Regions from separate parts of the Kitasatospora sp. NPDC004614 genome, predicted to be linked through region 1. Evidence: riboswitches for the same ligand, from Rfam matches in the RefSeq annotation. Region 1 holds a riboswitch; the other holds the start of a gene.
What was found. A riboswitch is a leader RNA that binds a small molecule or an ion and turns the genes downstream of it on or off. The one in region 1 is predicted to bind glycine.
Positions count from the first base shown of each region.

Region 2: linked by a shared signal. The riboswitch ahead of gcvP (aminomethyl-transferring glycine dehydrogenase) and the one ahead of gcvT (glycine cleavage system aminomethyltransferase GcvT) in region 1 are both predicted to bind glycine.

Region 1 covers NZ_JBIALR010000016.1:97,850-101,249, reverse strand. Annotated here, with positions in the region: gene gcvH (glycine cleavage system protein GcvH) at 1-84, opposite strand, end outside; gene gcvT (glycine cleavage system aminomethyltransferase GcvT) at 187-1,305, opposite strand; glycine riboswitch at 1,455-1,559, opposite strand; gene ACFYST_RS27720 (enhanced serine sensitivity protein SseB) at 1,698-2,465, shown strand; gene ACFYST_RS27715 (enhanced serine sensitivity protein SseB C-terminal domain-containing protein) at 2,585-3,400, shown strand, end outside.
Region 2 covers NZ_JBIALR010000035.1:13,422-16,821, forward strand. Annotated here, with positions in the region: gene ACFYST_RS36270 (MFS transporter) at 1-132, opposite strand, end outside; gene ACFYST_RS36275 (PRC and DUF2382 domain-containing protein) at 289-1,263, opposite strand; glycine riboswitch at 1,417-1,523, shown strand; gene gcvP (aminomethyl-transferring glycine dehydrogenase) at 1,742-3,400, shown strand, end outside.

The sequences.
Region 1 (3,400 bases):
GATGCCGATCGTCGACACCCCGTCCACGGCGGCGGTCAGCCACTCGTGCTCCTTGGTGTACTGCAGGTGCGTGGGGTTGCTCATGACGTCATTCTCCAGGATCGCAAGAGGGGCGGGCGCGGCCGTCCGCTGGGCGGACGAACCGGAAACGACTGCTGGGACAGCAGGTGAAGGGCTGAGCGAAGGTCAGCGGGCGCGCTTGTAGAACGGCAGCGCGACGACCTGGACCGGCTCGGCCTTGCCGCGCACGTCCACCGCGACGGTGCTGCCCGGCTCGGCGTGCGCGGCGTCCACGTACGCGATGGCGATCGGCTTGCCCAGGGTCGGGGACGGCGAACCGGAGGTGATCCGGCCGATCACGGCGCCCTCGGCGTCCACCACGGAGTACTCGGCGCGCGGGACGCGGCGGCCCTCGGAGACCAGGCCGACCAGCTTGCGCGGCGCCTTGGCCTCGGCCGCGGCGGCGGCCTCCTCCAGCGCCTTGCGGCCGACGAACTCACCGTTGTTGGTGGTCTTGTCGAAGCGCACCACCCGGCCGAGGCCGGCGTCGAACGGGGTCAGCTCGGTGGACAGCTCGTGCCCGTACAGCGGCATGCCGGCCTCCAGGCGCAGCGTGTCGCGGCAGGACAGGCCGCACGGGACCAGGCCCTCGGCGGTGCCGGCCTCGGTCAGCGCCGTCCACAGGTGCTCGGCGTCGGCGGGGGCGCAGAAGACCTCGAAGCCGTCCTCGCCGGTGTAGCCGGTGCGGGCCAGCCAGACCTGACGGCCCGCCACGGTGGCGGGCAGCAGCGCGTAGTACTTGAGGCCGGGCAGGTCGGCGTCGGTGAGCTTGGCCAGGATGCCGTTGGCCTCCGGGCCCTGGACGGCGAGCAGCGCGTAGGCGTCGCGGTCGTCGCGGACGGTGGCGTCGAAGCCGGCCGCGCGCTCGGTCAGGGCGTCCAGCACCACCTGGGCGTTGGAGGCGTTGGCGACGACCAGGTACTCGTTCTCCGCGGTGCGGTAGACGATCAGGTCGTCCAGGATGCCGCCGTCCTCGCGGCAGATCATGGTGTAGCGGGCGCGCAGCACGCCGAGCGCGGAGATGAAGCCGACCAGCGCGTGGTCGAGCAGCTCGCCGGCCTGCGGGCCGGAGACGGTGATCTCGCCCATGTGCGACAGGTCGAACAGGCCGGCCTTGGTGCGGACCGCGAGGTGCTCCTCGCGCTCGCTGCCGTAGCGCAGCGGCATGTCCCAGCCCGCGAAGTCGGTCATGGTGGCGCCGAGCGAGCGGTGCAGCGCGTCGAGTGCGGTGAGGCGGAGGGACACGGCAGGACTCCCGGGATCTGGAAACGGGCAGGCTGGGGCGAACCTCCCCGTCTGTCGTCGAACCTGAGAGCTTCACCGCCATCCGAAAGGATGGCGGTTTGCACCGTGGGTGGGCGCACGGCACGGCCGTGTCCACTTTCCAGATCTGCCTCGCCCGGGCGGTTAGGGGGCCTGAGAGATTCCGGGGAGGACTTGCTCCTTCGGCGCCGGTCGCGACCTGGTGACGGTCGTTCCGGCTCTCCCGCGCGGGTTCGAGCGGCCGGTATGAAGTTTGGGCGGGCCCATCATGGCATGCCGGGACCCGCTGGTGGGAGTGGGGTTCGGCGGCGGCCGCCGCGGGGGACCCGTGCGCGCCGCTAACCTGATCGCAACCGTGAGTGTGGAGGGGCGAGATGAGCATCCCGCTGGGGCAGGTTCCGGAAGGCGGGAGCTGGCCGGCCAACGAGCTGGAGCAGGTGCTGATGGCGGCCCTGGGCGATCCGGGGGCGACACCCCGGGTGATCGAGGTGCTGGCCCGCAGCCAGGTGTGGATCCCGCTGCCGTCGGGCGCCGATCCGCAGTCCGGCGAACTCGACCTGCCGACCCTCGAACTGGCGGGCGCGCCCTACGTGCCGGTGTACAGCTCGCAGGAGCTGTACCTGCGGCACGTGCCGGGCATCCCGTTCGCGATCGCCCCGATGTGGGAGTTCGCCCGGGGGCTGCCGCTGGGCATCGGCATCGCGGTCAACCCCGAGGCGCCGGTGGGCATCCCGGTGCCGCCGGAGGGCGTGGGTGAGCTGCGGCGAGGGCCGCGCGGCGACCAGTGGGAGGCGCAGGGCGTCACCGAGGGCGCCAGGGTGGCGCTCAAGGAACCCGAGCCGCACCAGGAGCCGCTCGCCTTCCTGGCCGCCGCGACCGGCGAACTCGCCGCGCTGCCGGGCGTGTTGACGGCCCGCCGGGCGCTGGCCCGGGTGGAGGGCGAGTCGACCCTGCTGTACGTCGGCGTCCAGCTGGACCCGGCGGCCCCCGCCGACCCCGGCGACGTCAATCTGGCGCTCGGCCGGGCACTCGGAACCGCGGCGCCGAGCTGGGGCGTCCACCTGGTGCTGCTCGACCTGGTCGCCGACCCGGTGGTGGACTGGATGCTGGGGCGGGTACAGCCCTTCTACGTCAGACCGTGAATCCACCGGATGTCCGGGACGGCGGCATGACGGTTGTCGGGCGCGCCCCATAGGGTTGCCCCGGCACACCGCCGCGCGGTGGACGGGTGGACGAGGGAAGTCGAGAAAGAGGCGACGACGTGACGGGAGCAGCCGACGACCCGGGCGCGATCGAGCGCGCCCTCGCAGCGGTCGCACCGGAGCGCTGGGAGGCGTACGAGGGGCTGTTGCGCGCCCTCGCGGGCGGGCAGGTCTGGATGCTGCTGTGGCACGGCAGCCCGGGCAGCCCGGACGCCCAGTACGGGAACATGGACGTCGGCGGGCACGGCTACGCGCCCTGCGTGACCTCCCCGGGGCAGCTGGCGGCCAGCGGCTGGGCGCGCGGCCACGAGGTGGTGTCGGGGCCGGAGATCGCCGGCTCCCTGTACCGCTCCCGCTGGGGCCTGTGGCTGGACCCGCACCGCCCGGGCGGCGGCATCGGCGTACCGTGGGCCGACCTGCGGCGGATCGCCGTCGGCCTGGACCGGTTGCCGGCCGGGCCGCTGCGGATCTCCGAACCGGCCGGGCAGGCACCGCAGTTCTTCGCCGTGCTGGAGCAACAGGCCGCCGAGGTGCGCCCGTTGCGCTCGCTGCGCCGGGCCTGGGTGCAACCGGTGCTGGGCGAGCCGTACTTGGCGATCGGTCTGGACCTGTACGACACCTCGCCGCCGGCCGTGGAGGCCGCCCGGGCGCTGGTGCAGCGGGCCGCCGCGCACGCCCCCGAGGGGCCGGCCGTGTCGACCGTGATGATGGCCGACGAGTTCGACCCGGTGGCGATGTGGCTGTGGGCCAACGCCCGCCCGTTCTTCGACCGGCAGGGCCCGCCGCAGTCCTACACCACCGGTTTCGGTTACGCAGCGCAACCGCCGGCCGGGCCCGCGCCGGGCTGGCCGCAGCCCCAGTGGCCGGGATATCCG
Region 2 (3,400 bases), on a different contig from region 1:
CAGGCTCGGAAGGATCGGGACGACCGCGGTCTGCACCACGCTGTAGGCCAGCATGGCGAGGATCAGCGCGGGCAGAACCCTGGCGCTTGTGGGCTTGGCGGCCGCGGCGGTGGGCTGTGGTGCCTCACTCACGGGAATCCTCCGGGTTGCTTCAGGCGGCGATAGTGCAGGAACTGAAGCAACGATGTCGGGAGATGCTTCACTATGTCAAATATCGAAAGGTGAAACTTTGGCAAAGTCGAAGCCCCGGTCCGCGGAGGCGGACCGGGGCCGGGAGTTGTCGAATCGTCAGACCGGAGAGGTCGCCGGGGACTGCGGATGAGAGTCCCACGGCTGCCGCTGCGAGGCCTCGCCGTCCGCGCCGGTGTTCGCGCCGTGCACCTCCACCTGCTCGCGGCGCAGCTCCTCGCGGACCACCTGCTCCTCGGTGTACTGCTCGACCACCAGCCGCACCCGCTCCACTGGTACCAGGTACTTGCGGACCACCGGGCGCTCCTCGCGCAGCGTGACCTCCTCCACCGCCTCGGCGATCTCCTGGTCGCTCAGCGCCGCCCGCTCCGCCTCCGACACCGGGATCCGCTCCACCCGCACGCGCTCGCGCACCACTGGCACCCGTCGCACGACCGCCTCGGTGGTCACGTACTTGCGCAGCCGGGTGGTGCCGATGTTGTGCCACTGGGTGGTGATGTCCAGGCGCTCCTCGCGGCAGGTGATCTCCACCGGCTTCTGCCGGTCCCCCTGGTCCCCCCGGTCCGCCCGGTCCGCCCGGGCGGTCGGCGGCTCGGCGGGGCGGGGCGGCGGTTCGGGTGCGGCCTGCGGGGCGGTGAAGCCGGGCGGCGCGGGGTCCGGGCCGTGGACGGGGCCGGGGGAGGCGGCGGCGGCCGGGGCCGGGTCGAAACGGACGGGTTCGTCGGGGCTCGCCGTGTCGAGGCCGTAGTAGCGGTAGAGCTCGAGTTCCTGTTCGGGGGAGAGGTGCTGGCCCACGCCGAAGTCCGGGGACTCCTTGATCAGCGACTTGTCGTACGGGACGTGCAGCTCGTCGCCGGAGAATTCGCTGGTGGTCAGCGGGACGAAGGCGTCCCGGCCGAAGATTCCGGTTCGGACGGCCGCCCACTCGGGTACGCCGGTGGTGTCGTCCAGGTACACCTCGTCGACCGTGCCGATCTTGTCACCGTTCCGGTCGACCGCCTTGTGTCCGATCAGGTCGCGCGGATCGATATCGGTCTGCACGCTGTCCTCCAGCTGCTGCTCCTGAGGGAACATCGGGGGAGCGGTCGGAGGAGCGTGCCGGGCCGCTGTTTCACACCAAAAGGCACGTTCCGGACGGTGTCACTCCGGGTGCCTCCGTCCGGGGCGGATCGTGCGGCCGCAGCGGTGATCGTCCAGGTCGGCGCTGGTACCCTGGGCGGCGACCGCCGAGCCCGCTCGGGAGAGTCCCGGACCCGTTGGAAAGCGGGGATGCGGGACGCCGAAGGAGCAACCCCTCCCCGGAATCTCTCAGGCATCCGTACCGAACGGGATCAGGTCACTCTGGAAAGCAGGGCAGGAACGTCGGCACCGAAGCCGCCGGACGCTGTCCTCGCCGACGGTGCAAGCCGACCGGGAACCACCCCGGGCGCGCGAAGCTCTCAGGTACCGATGACAGAGGGGGAGGCTGACGGGTTCGTACGCCCGGACGCTTCCACAGCGGCCGGCCGGCGTGCGTCCCACCGCCGGTCCGCGACCAGGAGGCTTGACCCCCATGAACGCCCAGCCGACGCTCACCGAGCTTGAGCAGGCCAGCCCCTTCGAGCACCGCCACATCGGCCCCGACAGCGACGCCCAGCAGAAGATGCTGGCCCAGGTCGGCTACACCTCGCTGGACGAACTGTCCGACGCGGCCGTCCCCGACGCCATCCGCAGCCTCACCGCGCTCGGCCTGCCCGCCGGCCGTAGCGAGGCCCAGGTGCTCGCCGAACTGCGCGAGCTCGCCGGCCGCAACCAGGTCCTCACCTCGATGATCGGCCTCGGCTACTACGGCACCTTCACGCCGCCGGTCATCCTGCGCAACGTCCTCGAGAACCCGGCCTGGTACACCGCGTACACCCCGTACCAGCCGGAGATCTCCCAGGGCCGCCTGGAGGCCTTGCTCAACTTCCAGACCATGGTCGCCGACCTGACCGGCCTGGCCACCTCCGGCTCCTCGCTGCTCGACGAGGGCACCGCCGCCGCTGAGGCGATGGCCCTGACGCGGCGCGTCACCAAGGTCAAGGGCGGCGTCTTCCTGGTCGACGCCGACACCCTGCCGCAGACCCTCGCCGTGATCGAGACCCGCGCCGAACCGACCGGCGTCGAGGTCGTCACCGCGGACCTGTCGAACGGCATCCCCGCCGAGATCGCCGAACGCGGCGTCTTCGGCATGCTGATCCAGTACCCCGGCGCGTCCGGCGCGGTGCGGGACATCAAGCCCGTCATCGAGCAGGCCCACCAGCTCGGCGCGGTCGTCGCCGTCGCCGCCGACCTGCTCGCCCTCACCCTGCTGCGCTCGCCCGGCGAGCTCGGCGCCGACATCGCCTGCGGCACCTCGCAGCGCTTCGGCGTCCCGATGGGCTTCGGCGGCCCGCACGCCGGCTACCTCGCCGTGCGCGCCGAGTACGCCCGCAACCTGCCCGGCCGCCTGGTCGGCGTCTCCGTCGACGCCGACGGCAACCGCGCGTACCGGCTGGCCCTGCAGACCCGCGAGCAGCACATCCGCCGCGAGAAGGCCACCTCCAACATCTGCACCGCCCAGGTGCTGCTCGCCGTGATGGCCTCCATGTACGCCGTCTACCACGGCCCCGCCGGCCTCGCCGACATCGCCCGCCGCACCCACCGCTACGCCGCCGCGCTCGCCGCCGGCCTGCGCGCGGGCGGCGTCGAGCTCGCCCACGAGGCGTTCTTCGACACTGTGACCGCTGTTGTTCCGGGGCGTGCGGACGAGGTTGTCGCCGCGGCGCTGGCCGGTGGCGTGAACGTGTTCCGGGTGGACGCGGACCAGGTCTCGGTCTCCTGTGACGAGACGACGACCCGTGAGCACCTGGCGGCCGTGTTCGCCGCGTTCGGTGTGACGGCGGAGGTGGTTGAGGACGCGGACGCGCTGCCCGCCGGGCTGCTGCGTGAGGACGAGTACCTCACCCACCCGGTCTTCCACAGCCACCGCTCCGAGACCGCCATGCTGCGCTACCTGCGCCGCCTGTCGGACCGCGACTACGCGCTCGACCGCGGCATGATCCCGCTGGGCTCCTGCACCATGAAGCTCAACGCGACCACCGAGATGGAGCCGATCACCTGGCCCGAGTTCGGCCAGCTGCACCCGTTCGCGCCGGTCGACCAGGCCGAGGGCTTCCTGACGCTGATCCGCGGGCTGGAGCAGCAGCTGGTC